One region of the Streptomyces sp. NPDC058683 genome, then DNA from elsewhere that is predicted to be linked to it. Evidence: predicted binding sites of a transcription regulator. Region 1 holds the regulator's gene; the other holds the start of a gene.
What was found. The regulator HrcA, encoded in region 1, represses chaperone genes, less so after heat shock. The targets are predictions, from matches to a motif close to TTNGCACTCNGNNNNNCNGAGTGCNAA.

Region 1 (6,041 bases):
CCCTTCGGGCCCGACGACCAGCACGATCTCACCCTCGGCGGGCAGCCGGGCCGCGGCGAGCGGGTCACTGCCGTGCTCGAAGTCGGAGTGGAGCACCGCGGCCAGGTCGGCTCCGGCGAGCAGTGCGGCGACCTGCTTGGTGGTCGCCGCGTCCGCGATCTCCGGGAAGCGCACCCGGCGGGACTGCTTGCCGGCCTCGCGGGCGGTGGCCCGCCACTTCGCGAGGGACTTCAGGCCCCGGTCGCCCTTCCACTGGGTGATGCAGCGGGCGGCCTGCCAGGGCACGATCGCGTCGACGCCGACCTCGGTCATGGTCTCCACGGCGACCTCACCGCGGTCGCCCTTGGGGAGGGCCTGGACGACGGTGATGCGGGGGCTCGGCCCGGGCTCCTCGAAGACGCTCTCCAGGCCCGTCACCACCAGCCGGTCCTTGCCCTCGGCGGCCCGTACGACGCCCTCCGCCCAGCGTCCGCGCCCGTCGGTGAGGATGACGTCCTCGCCGGGCTGCAGCCGCTTCACGGAGACGGCGTGCCGTCCCTCGGGGCCGTCCAGGACGACCTCGCCGCCCAAGTGGTCGGGCACCACGAGCGGGTCGAGCACGAACACCGGGGCGGTCATCGCCCCTCCCCCTCGTACCCCTCGTATCCTTCGCCCTTGGCCGACAACGCTGTCGACGCGGCGGCGAGTTCCGCCGCGAGGGTCTCCACCAGCTGCCCGGCGGGCAGCGGGCGGGCCAGCCGGTGGCCCTGCCCGGCCCACAGGGCCATGCCCTGCGCGTCCCCGGCCTTGGCGGCGGCCTTGCGCAGCGGGGAGGTGAGGTGGTGGACCTCCGGGTAGGCGGCGGGCGCGTACGGGCCGTGCTCGCGCATGAAGCGGTTGACCAGGCCCCGGGCGGGCCGCCCGGAGAACGCCCGGGTCAGTTCGGTCCGGATGAACAGCGGGTCGGTCAGCGCCCGCTTGTGGAGGTCGGTGGCGCCGGACTCGGGGGTGGCGAGGAAGGCCGTACCCAGCTGGGCGGCGCTCGCACCCGCGGCCAGCACGGCGGCGATCTGGCTGCCGCGCATGATGCCGCCGGCGGCGACGACGGGAATCCGCACCGTCTCCCGTATCTGGGCGATCAGCGACAGCAGTCCGATCCCGGAGCCCTCGTTCTCCTGCACGTCGCGGTGGGTGCCCTGGTGACCGCCGGCCTCCACGCCCTGTGCGATCACCGCGTCCGCCCCGGCCCGCTCGGCGGCGACAGCCTCCTCGGCGGTGGTCGCGGTGACGAGGGTGAAGGTTCCTGCCCGCCGGAGGGAGTCGAGGACGTCCTGGCCGGGGACGCCGAAGTGGAACGAGGCCGCGGCCACCGGGTTGTCGAGCAGCACGGCCAGCTTGGCCTCGTACCCGTCGTCCCGGCCGCTGTCGGGGTCGCCGAGCTCGGTCTTGTACCAGGCGGCCTCACCGGCCAGCTGATGCGCGTAGACCTCCACGGCGCCGGTCTCGGCGTACTCCGTCTGCGGCATGAAGAGGTTCACCCCGAAGGGGCGGCCGGTCAGCCCGCGCAGCTGCTTGATCTCCTGGTACATCCCGTCGGCGGTCTTGTACCCGGCGGCCAGGAACCCCAGCCCGCCCGCCTCGGACACGGCGGCGGCGAGCTGCGGCACGGAGACCCCGCCCGCCATGGGGGCCTGCACGATCGGAAGGGGGAGGAGATCGGTCAGTGCGGAGGACATGACGGCATGTTGTCACGTCCTCCGAACAAGACCGAATCGGGCCGTCCCTCTGGCACATGCCAGATATGTCCGGGCCGAGGGGCGGCGCCCGTACGGCGGCCCCTCAGCCCCCGCGCGGCGCCCCGCCGGCGCCCGCCGACGGGTCAGCGCCCGTTGAACGCGTCCTTCAGCCGGCTGAAGAGTCCCTGCTGACCCGGCTGGAACTGCCCCGTCGGCCGTTCCTCGCCGCGCAGCTTCGCCAGCTCGCGCAGCAGCCGCTCCTGCTCGGGGTCGAGCTTGGTCGGGGTCGTCACCTCGACGTGGACGATGAGATCGCCGCGCCCGCCGCCGCGCAGATGCGTGACGCCACGGGTGTGCAGCGGGATCGACTGCCCGGACTGCGTGCCCGGCCGGATGTCGACCTCCTCCATCCCGTCCAGCGTCTCCAGCGGCACCTTCGTACCGAGCGAGGCCGCCGTCATCGGGATGGTCACCGTGCAGTGCAGGTCGTCGCCGCGCCGCTGGAACGTGGAGTGCGGCAGCTCGTGGATCTCGACGTACAGGTCACCGGCGGGACCACCGCCGGGCCCGACCTCGCCCTCGCCGGCGAGCTGGATCCGGGTGCCGTTGTCGACACCGGCCGGGATCTTCACGGTCAGCGTCCGCCGCGACCGCACCCGCCCGTCACCGGCGCACTCGGGACACGGCGTCGGCACGACCGTGCCGAAGCCCTGGCACTGCGGGCAGGGCCGCGAGGTCATGACCTGGCCCAGGAAGGACCGGGTGACCTGCGAGACCTCACCGCGACCGCGGCACATGTCACACGTCTGCGCGGAGGTGCCCGGCGCCGCGCCCTCACCGTTGCAGGTGTTGCAGACGATCGCCGTGTCGACCTGGATGTCCTTGGTCGTGCCGAAGGCCGCCTCGTCGAGCTCGACCTCGATCCGGATCATGGCGTCCTGGCCGCGCCGGGTCCGCGAGCGCGGACCGCGCTGCGACGCGGTACCGAAGAACGCGTCCATGATGTCCGAGAAGTTCCCGAAGCCACCGGCCCCGAAGCCGCCCGCGCCCGCGCCGCCGCTCTGCGAGAGCGGATCGCCGCCGAGGTCGTAGACCTGCTTCTTCTGCGGGTCGGAGAGCACCTCGTAGGCGGCGTTGATCTCCTTGAACCGCTCCTGGGTCTTCGGATCCGGGTTGACGTCCGGGTGCAGCTCGCGCGCGAGCCGACGGAAGGCCTTCTTGATCTCTTCCTGCGACGCGTCGCGGCGCACGCCGAGAACGGCGTAGTAGTCCGTGGCCACTTACGACTCCGCCAGGATCTGTCCGACGTACCGTGCCACCGCTCGTACCGCTCCCATCGTTCCCGGGTAATCCATGCGGGTCGGTCCGACCACGCCGAGCTTGGCGACTGCCTCGCCGCCCGAACCGTAGCCGACCGACACCACGGACGTGGAGTTGAGTCCCTCGTAGGCGTTCTCGTGACCGATGCGTACGGTCATGCCCGAATCCCCCGCCTCGCCCATGAGCTTGAGGAGGACGACATGCTCCTCCAGGGCCTCCAGGACGGGCCGGATCATGAGGGGAAAATCATGTCCGAAGCGGGTGAGATTGGCGGTGCCGCCGATCATCAGCCGCTCCTCGTTCTCCTCGACGAGCGTCTCCAGCAGGGTGGAGAGCAGCGCCGAGACGGTGCCGCGGTCCTCGGCCTCGAAGGCGTCCGGCAGATCCTCCACCAGCCGGGGCACGTCCGAGAACCGGCGACCGGCGACCCGGCTGTTGAGCCGCGCCCGCAGATCCGCCACCGACGTCTCCCCGATGGGCGCCGGGCAGTCGACCATCCGCTGCTCGACCCGCCCGGTGTCGGTGATCAGCACCAGCATCAGCCGGGCCGGCGCGAGCGAGAGCAGCTCCACGTGCCGCACGGTGGACCGTGTCAGCGACGGGTACTGCACGACCGCGACCTGCCGCGTCAGCTGCGCCAGCAGCCGCACCGTCCGCGCCACGACGTCGTCGAGGTCGACGGCGCCGTCGAGGAAGTTCTGGATGGCCCGCCGCTCGGGCGCGCTCATCGGCTTGACGCCGGCCAGCTTGTCGACGAACAGCCGGTAGCCCTTGTCGGTGGGGATCCGCCCGGCGCTGGTGTGCGGCTGGGCGATGAACCCCTCGTCCTCCAGGGCGGCCATGTCGTTGCGCACGGTCGCCGGGGAGACCCCGAGGTTGTGCCGCTCGGTCAGCGCCTTCGACCCCACCGGCTCCTCGGTGCCGACGTAATCCTGGACAATGGCGCGCAATACCTGAAGCCTGCGTTCACTCAGCATCCGGCGCCACACCTCCAGAAAGTCGTCCCCGCGGCCTTTCGGGCCTTTTCGCCTGGCACTCTGCGAACGCGAGTGCCAGCGTCCCCGGCCCAGTGTACGGCCGCCGGGTACCGACTGGGCAAGGTCGGTGAGGACCCGGGGCGTTCTGCCGTTAGCGTCGTGGTGTGACGGTGACTTGGGAAGAGCTGGGCTGGGAACGGGTGGCCGAGGGGGTCGGCCGGTGCCGGCTGCCGGGCTGGGACTGCACGGCCGGGCTGGTCCTCGGGGCGGGCCCGGTCCTGATGGTGGACGCCGGGTCGAGCCTGGCGGAGGGCGCGCGGTTGCGTACGCAGGCGCAGCGGCTGGCCGGACGCCGTGTGACCCATCTCGCGCTCACCCACCCCCACTTCGACCACGTCTTCGGCACCCCGGCGTTCGCGGGCGCGGACGTGCACACGGCGGCGGGCGCCGAGGACGTCTTCGCGCACGGCCGCGAGGCGCTCCGCCTGGACGCGATCCGCAACGGCCTCCCGGCCCCGGAGGCCGAGGAGGCGGCCGACGCGCTGCCCCTGCCCCGCCGTCCGGTCTGTGGCGAGTGGACCCTCGACCTCGGCGACGGCCGCCGGGCCCTGCTGGCCGACGTGGGCCCCGGCCACACCTCCCACGACCTCGCGGTCCTCGTCCCCGGCGTCCCCGGCGACCGGGCGGTGGTGTTCTGCGGCGACCTGGTGGAGGAGTCCGGCGACCCCCAGGCCGGCCCCGACGCCGTACCGTCCCACTGGCCGGCCGCCCTGGACCGGCTGCTGTCCCTCGGCGGCGAGAACGCCCTGTACGTGCCCGGTCACGGAGCGGTGGTGGACGCGGAGTTCGTACGACGCCAACGCGACGCCCTGGCCGCCCGTTTCGGCGTGTCGTGACCACGCCGCCGCCGCTTCTCCTATCGTCATCCGAATGCGCCAGTACTCCGCCGACCTGACCCCGCCGTGGAAGAAGCCGAAACCGGCGCCGGAGGTGGCCGCCGAACCCGGCCTGGTCGTCGAGGAACCCGGCACCGGATTCTGCGGCGCGGTGATCCGCTGCGAGGCGGGCACGGTGACACTGGAGGACCGCTTCGGCAAACACCGCGTCTTCCCGCTGGAGCCGCGGGGCTTCCTCCTGGAGGGCCGGGCGGTCACCCTCGTACGCCCCACGTCGGCCGCCCCCGCACGCCCCGCCCGTACCGCCTCCGGCTCGGTCGCCGTGCCCGGCGCACGCGCGCGCGTGGCCCGCGCGGGCCGCATCTACGTCGAGGGCCGCCACGACGCGGAACTGGTCGAGAAGGTCTGGGGCGACGACCTGCGCATCGAGGGCGTGGTCGTGGAGTACCTGGAGGGCGTGGACGACCTGCCGTCGATCGTGGCCGAATTCGCACCGGGCCCGGACGCGCGCCTCGGTGTCCTGGTGGACCACCTGCTCCCCGGCACGAAGGAGTGGCGGATCGCCCAGTCGGTCACCAGCGCGCACGCCCTGGTGGTCGGCCACCCGTACATCGACATCTGGGAGGCGGTGAAGCCCGCCGCCCTGGGCATCGAGGCATGGCCGCGCGTCCCGCACGGCCAGGACTGGAAGACGGGCGTGTGCCGGGCCCTCGGCTGGCCCTCGGACAACACGGGCGCGGTGTGGCAGGCGATCCTGGCCCGGGTGGGCTCCTACAAGGACCTCGAACCGGAGCTGCTGGGCCGGGTGGAGGAACTGATCGACTTCGTGACGGCCCCGTAGCCGGGCACCCCCCGGCCCCTTCAGTCCACCAGGTCCCTGACCACCGCGTCCGCCAGCAACCGCCCCCGCAGCGTCAGCACGGCCCGGCCGTCCTCGTACGGGCCGGTCTCCAGCAGCCCCTCCCCCAGCGCCCGCCGCGCGGCCGCCAGCCCCTGCTCCTTCAGCAGCGACAGCGGCACCCCCTCCCGCAGCCGCAGCTCCAACAGGATCCGCTCGACCCGGCGGTCCTCGTCGGTGAGGACCTCACGCCCGGCCCCCGGCGAGCGTCCCGACGCCAGCGCCGCCGCGTACG
Region 2 (6,041 bases), on a different contig from region 1:
CTGCGGCCGTACTACGCGGAGGGCTCCAAGACCCTGGCGTACGAGATCTGCGAGCAGCTCGGCTGGCGGATCCCCGACCAGCTGGTCGTCCCGATCGCCTCCGGCTCGCAGCTCACGAAGATCGACAAGGGGCTGCAGGAGCTGATCAAGCTCGGGCTCGTCGAGGACAAGCCGTACAAGATCTTCGGTGCGCAGGCCGAGGGGTGCTCGCCGGTGTCGGTGGCCTACAAGGCGGGCCACGACGTGGTGCGGCCGCAGAAGCCGAACACCATCGCCAAGTCCCTCGCCATCGGCAACCCGGCCGACGGGCCGTACGTCCTGGACATCGCGCGCCGTACCGGCGGTGCGGTGGAGGACGTGACCGACGAGCAGGTCGTCGACGCGATCAAGCTGCTCGCGCGGACCGAGGGAATCTTCGCGGAGACCGCCGGCGGGGTGACGGTCGGAGTCACCAAGAAGCTCATTGAGAATGGGCTGATCGACCCGGCGAAGTCGGTTGTCGTGCTCAACACGGGTGATGGACTGAAGACACTGGACGCCGTGGCGGGGACCGGGCTTACGGCGACTATTCGGCCCACTCTCGATTCGTTCCGTGAGGCCGGGCTCGCCTAAGTCAGCCGCAGAAAACCAGGGCGTTGCTCTAACCGGAGGTTTAAACGTGAGCGTCACCGTTCGCATCCCCACCATCCTGCGCACCTACACCGGTGGTCAGGCCGAAGTCAGTGCCGAAGGGGCCACCCTCGGCGAGGTCATCTCCGATCTGGACAAGAACCACACCGGGATCGCCGGCCGCGTTCTCGACGACGAGGGCAAGCTGCGCCGGTTCGTGAATGTGTACGTCAATGATGACGACGTGCGCTTCGAGCAGGGCCTGGCGACGGCCACTCCGGACGGCGCCGGCGTCTCCATCATCCCGGCCGTCGCCGGCGGCTGACCCCGGCGACCGCCCGGCGAGCCCGCTGACCTGGCTGTCGTGATGGCCGTATGACCGAACATTACCTTCGGTAACAGCCATCACCGAGTGTTCATTTGATTGCCCCCTCCGTGAGAGAAGCGGAGGGGGCAATTCTGTGTGGTTGAGCGCGGTAGAGTTGGGGAACGCGGTCCCGATCTCCAGGTCGGGGGCCCCGTATTCGATACCGCTGACCCGATAAGAAGTAGCCAAAGTGCGCGGGTTATATGCGGCTTTTGCGGCCTTTATGGGGCCCGACTTGCCCTGAATTCGGCCGAATTCTTGCTACATTCCGGACCCTTCCCGTCCAGAATTCTCGTCCGATTGACCTGTTGCAGACGGCAGTTGGACAGATACATTCAGCCGCGGTCGACGCGTTCCGGCGCACGCCCCCAAACCTGTGGGGGGTGAGGTCTGACCCGGATCCGCGAAGTGTGGATCTGTGCAAGGGCCAGTAATAGGGGAGTTAGGCATGGCTCAGGGCACCGTCAAGTGGTTCAACGCGGAGAAGGGGTACGGCTTCATCGCGGTCGACGGTGGTGCGGATGTTTTCGTCCACTACAGTGCGATTCAGATGGACGGCTACCGCACCCTGGAGGAAGGTCAGCGGGTCGATTTCGAGATCTCGCAGGGCCAGAAGGGGCCGCAGGCGGACATGGTCCGGCTCGCGACCAGCTGAAGCACGCGCCGACTGACAGCGTCGTTCTTCTTTCTTTGTCGGAGGGCTCGTATCCCATGGGGAGTCATGGGTTACGAGCCCTTTGGCATGCCCGGGACGAGCGGGCCGGTGCGCCCCGCGGGGGCGGCCCGGTACGGGGCCGGGGCGCGGCCCAGTCTCCCGGAGGCGCTTGCACTCGGCATGGGCGAGTGCTAATCATTGGCGTTAGCACTCTGAAGGTGAGAGTGACAAAAATGGACCGGGTCGGTGAGGCCCGCAGGCCGGGTGGGGCAAGGAACCCACGGGTCGGCGAGCCGTCCGTCGCGGGCGCGGGCGCGGTCCGAAGACTCACCCCCAGTCCTGGAGGGACCACTTCACATGGCCAAGATCATCGCGTTCGACGAGGAGGCGCGGCGCGGCCTTGAGCGCGGTATGAACCAGCTCGCCGACGCCGTCAAGGTCACCCTCGGCCCCAAGGGCCGCAACGTCGTCCTTGAGAAGAAGTGGGGCGCCCCCACGATCACCAACGATGGTGTGTCCATCGCCAAGGAGATCGAGCTGGAGGACCCGTACGAGAAGATCGGCGCCGAGCTGGTCAAGGAAGTCGCCAAGAAGACGGACGACGTCGCCGGTGACGGTACGACCACCGCGACCGTGCTCGCCCAGGCCCTGGTCAAGGAAGGCCTGCGCAACGTCGCGGCCGGCGCCAACCCGATGGCTCTGAAGCGCGGTATCGAGAAGGCCGTCGAGGCTGTCTCCGGTGCCCTGCTGGAGCAGGCGAAGGATGTCGAGACCAAGGAGCAGATCGCCTCCACGGCCTCCATCTCCGCCGCCGACACCCAGATCGGCGAGCTCATCGCCGAGGCCATGGACAAGGTCGGCAAGGAAGGCGTCATCACCGTCGAGGAGTCCCAGACCTTCGGTCTGGAGCTGGAGCTCACCGAGGGTATGCGCTTCGACAAGGGCTACATCTCGGCGTACTTCGCCACCGACATGGAGCGTATGGAGGCGTCCCTCGACGACCCGTACATCCTGATCGCCAACTCGAAGATCGGCTCCGTCAAGGACCTGCTCCCGCTCCTGGAGAAGGTCATGCAGTCGGGCAAGCCGCTGCTGATCATCGCCGAGGACGTCGAGGGCGAGGCCCTGTCGACCCTGGTCGTCAACAAGATCCGCGGCACCTTCAAGTCCGTCGCGGTCAAGGCCCCGGGCTTCGGCGACCGCCGCAAGGCGATGCTGAACGACATCGCCATCCTCACCGGTGGCGAGGTCATCTCCGAGGAGGTCGGTCTCAAGCTCGAGAACACGACCCTCGACCTGCTGGGCAAGGCCCGCAAGGTGGTCATCACCAAGGACGAGACCACCATCGTCGACGGTGCCGGCTCGTCCGACCAGGTCGCCGGCCGGGTCAACCAGATCCGCGCCGAGATCGAGCAGTCCGACTCGGACTACGACCGCGAGAAGCTCCAGGAGCGCCTGGCCAAGCTCGCCGGTGGCGTCGCCGTCATCAAGGCCGGTGCCGCGACCGAGGTCGAGCTCAAGGAGCGCAAGCACCGCATCGAGGACGCCGTGCGCAACGCGAAGGCGGCCGTCGAGGAGGGCATCGTCGCCGGTGGTGGCGTGGCCCTGCTGCAGGCCTCCTCGGTCTTCGAGAAGCTGGAGCTGGAGGGTGACGAGGCGACGGGCGCCGCGATCGTGAAGCTCGCCCTCGAGGCCCCGCTGAAGCAGATCGCCGTCAACGCCGGCCTCGAGGGCGGCGTCGTGGTGGAGAAGGTCCGCAACCTCACCCCGGGTCACGGCCTGAACGCCGCGACCGGTGAGTACGTCGACCTGATCGCCGAGGGCATCATCGACCCGGCGAAGGTGACGCGCTCTGCCCTGCAGAACGCCGCCTCCATCGCCGCGCTGTTCCTCACCACCGAGGCCGTCATCGCCGACAAGCCGGAGAAGGCCGCCGCGGCCGCTCCGGGCGGCATGCCGGGCGGTGACATGGACTTCTGATCGACCCCTGGTCGATCGCCTGTCCTGACCGAGGGCGGCACTCCCTGTTCGACAGGGGGTGCCGCCCTCGGGCGTTTTTGCCTCGATGACCGGGGCCCGGGCGTCGACGGCGGGGAACCGCGGGCACTGAAGCGGGAGTTGCCCGTCGGCCGGCCGGGGCGGCCGTGGGGGCCGTGTCCGGTGTCACACGGCTTTCGGGCGGGGACGGGAATGGGTGCGTACGGGCAGGTCGTTGTGCACGTGCGTGCACTCGATGCGCGTGCACATACCGTCCGGTCTACGACCTACCCACGAGGAGCCCCCCACGTGACCGTCACCACGCCCCCCGCCTCCCGCGCGGCCGAGATCCTCTCCCGTCCGATCACCCTGAACGGGCTCACGGTCCCCAACCGGATCGTGATGGCGCCGATGACCCGGCAGTTCAGCCCGGGCGGTGTCCCCGGCGAGGACGTGATCTCGTACTACGCCCGCCGGGCCGCCGCCGGTGTCGGTCTGATCGTCACCGAGGGCACGTACGTCGGTCACGACTCGGCCGGGCAGAGCAGCCGCATCCCGCGGTTCCACGGCGAGGAGCAGCTGGCGGGCTGGGCGAAGGTCGCCGAGGGGGTGCACGCGGCCGGCGGCACCATCGTCCCGCAGCTGTGGCACATCGGCATGGTCCGCAAGCAGGGCCAGCCCCCGTTCGCGGACGCCCCCGCGGTCGGCCCCTCCGGCATCCGCCTGGACGGCACCGAGGGCGAGGGCAAGGCGATGAGCCGCGAGGACCTGGACGACGTCATCCGCGCGTTCGCCGAGGCCGCGGCCGACGCCGAGCGCATCGGCTTCGACGGGGTCGAGCTGCACGGCGCCCACGGCTACCTCCTCGACCAGTTCCTGTGGGCGGGCACCAACCGCCGTACCGACGCCTACGGCGGTGACCCGGTCGCCCGTACCCAGTACGCGGCCGAGCTCGTGGCGGCCGTACGCGCGGCGGTCTCCCCGGAGTTCCCGGTGATCTTCCGCTACTCGCAGTGGAAGTCGGACAACTACGACGCCCGCCTCGCCGAGACCCCGGAGGAGCTGGAGGCGATCCTCACCCCGCTGGCGGCGGCCGGTGTCGACGTCTTCCACGCCTCCACCCGGCGCTACTGGCTGCCCGAGTTCGAGGGCTCCGACCTGAACCTGGCCGGCTGGACCAAGAAGCTCACCGGGAAGCCGACCATCACCGTCGGCTCGGTCGGCCTCGACGGCGACTTCATCAAGGGCTTCGCGGGCGAGGGCTCCCCGGTCCGGGGCATCGAGGACCTCCTCGACAGCCTGGAGCGCGAGGAGTACGACATGGTCGCCGTCGGCCGCGCCATCCTCCAGGACCCGGAGTGGGCGGCGAAGGTGCTGGCCGGCCGCACGCAGGAGCTGAAGTCGTACGACGCGGCGGCGCTCAAGAGCCTCAGCTGAGCGCCTGAGCCGAGAGCCTGAGCCGAACCACCCCGTCCGCCCTCGGGCCGGCCCGCGACCAGCCGGCCGGCCCGGGGGCGAACGCATACCCGTACGGCACGAGCGGCACCCGCGTACGGCACGAGCGGCACCTTCATGGCACGCGGCCCGGTGCTCACCCGGGAATTCGCCGGTACCGTCCGAGCATGCGGATACTCCATCTCTCGGACACCCACCTGGACCGCACCGACACCCCCAACAAACGCGGCGTCAACGCCACCGCGTCCCTGCGGCTGATGCTCGACGAACTCCGCGGTCTCTCCGGCTTCGACGCGGTCGTCGTCACCGGCGACCTCGCCGACGACGGCGCGGTCGAGGCGTACACCGCCCTGCGCACGCTGATCGGCGGATACGCACGGGACCGGAACATCCCCGTCTTCTGCACCACCGGCAACCACGACGAGCGCGGGGCCTTCGCCAAGGTGCTGGGCAGCGGGCATCTGGACGCCGACGGCACCGACCGCGCCGAGCAGGTGTTCGGCGGTGAGGAGCGGGCCGCCGTCAGCACGGTCGGCGGCTGGCGCTTCGTCACCCTGGACTCGCTGGTACCGGGCAAGGTGTACGGCCGGCTGGGCGCGCCCCAGCTGGAGTGGCTGCGCGAGGTGCTGCGCACCCCGGCCGAGCGCGGCACGGTCCTCGCCTTCCACCACCCGCCCTTCGCCCTGGACCTCTCGGTGACCCAGCCGGCCTTCGGGCTGCGCGACCCCGGCGAGCTGGCGGCGGCGCTCCGGGGCGGTGACGTACGGATGATCCTCAACGGGCACTACCACCTCCAGCTCTTCGGCCTGCTGGAGTCGGTGCCGGTGTGGGTGACGCCGGGGGTCGTCAACCGGATCGACCTGACCGTGGCGCCCGGTGAGCGGGCGGTGCGCGGGGCGTCGGCGTCGCTGGTGGAGCTGGGCGGGCCGGCCGGTCCGCTGTGCCACACCTTCCATGCGCGCGATCCGCGGGCCCATG

Region 2: groL (chaperonin GroEL) is a predicted target of HrcA. The motif match lies at 1,800-1,826, and genes of this name have one in related genera.

What each region holds. Positions count from the first base shown of each region.
Region 1 is NZ_JBHXSK010000003.1:348,018-354,058, forward strand. Features, by position in the region: gene ACFWXC_RS05345 (16S rRNA (uracil(1498)-N(3))-methyltransferase) at 1-618, opposite strand, end outside; gene ACFWXC_RS05350 (nitronate monooxygenase) at 615-1,715, opposite strand; gene dnaJ (molecular chaperone DnaJ) at 1,859-2,995, opposite strand; gene hrcA (heat-inducible transcriptional repressor HrcA) at 2,996-4,012, opposite strand; gene ACFWXC_RS05365 (MBL fold metallo-hydrolase) at 4,177-4,908, shown strand; gene ACFWXC_RS05370 (DUF3097 domain-containing protein) at 4,943-5,749, shown strand; gene hemW (radical SAM family heme chaperone HemW) at 5,770-6,041, opposite strand, start outside.
Region 2 is NZ_JBHXSK010000024.1:111,545-117,585, reverse strand. Features, by position in the region: gene thrC (threonine synthase) at 1-612, shown strand, start outside; gene ACFWXC_RS26515 (MoaD/ThiS family protein) at 659-934, shown strand; gene ACFWXC_RS26510 (cold-shock protein) at 1,425-1,631, shown strand; gene groL (chaperonin GroEL) at 1,989-3,611, shown strand; gene ACFWXC_RS26500 (NADH:flavin oxidoreductase) at 3,918-5,045, shown strand; gene ACFWXC_RS26495 (metallophosphoesterase family protein) at 5,231-6,041, shown strand, end outside.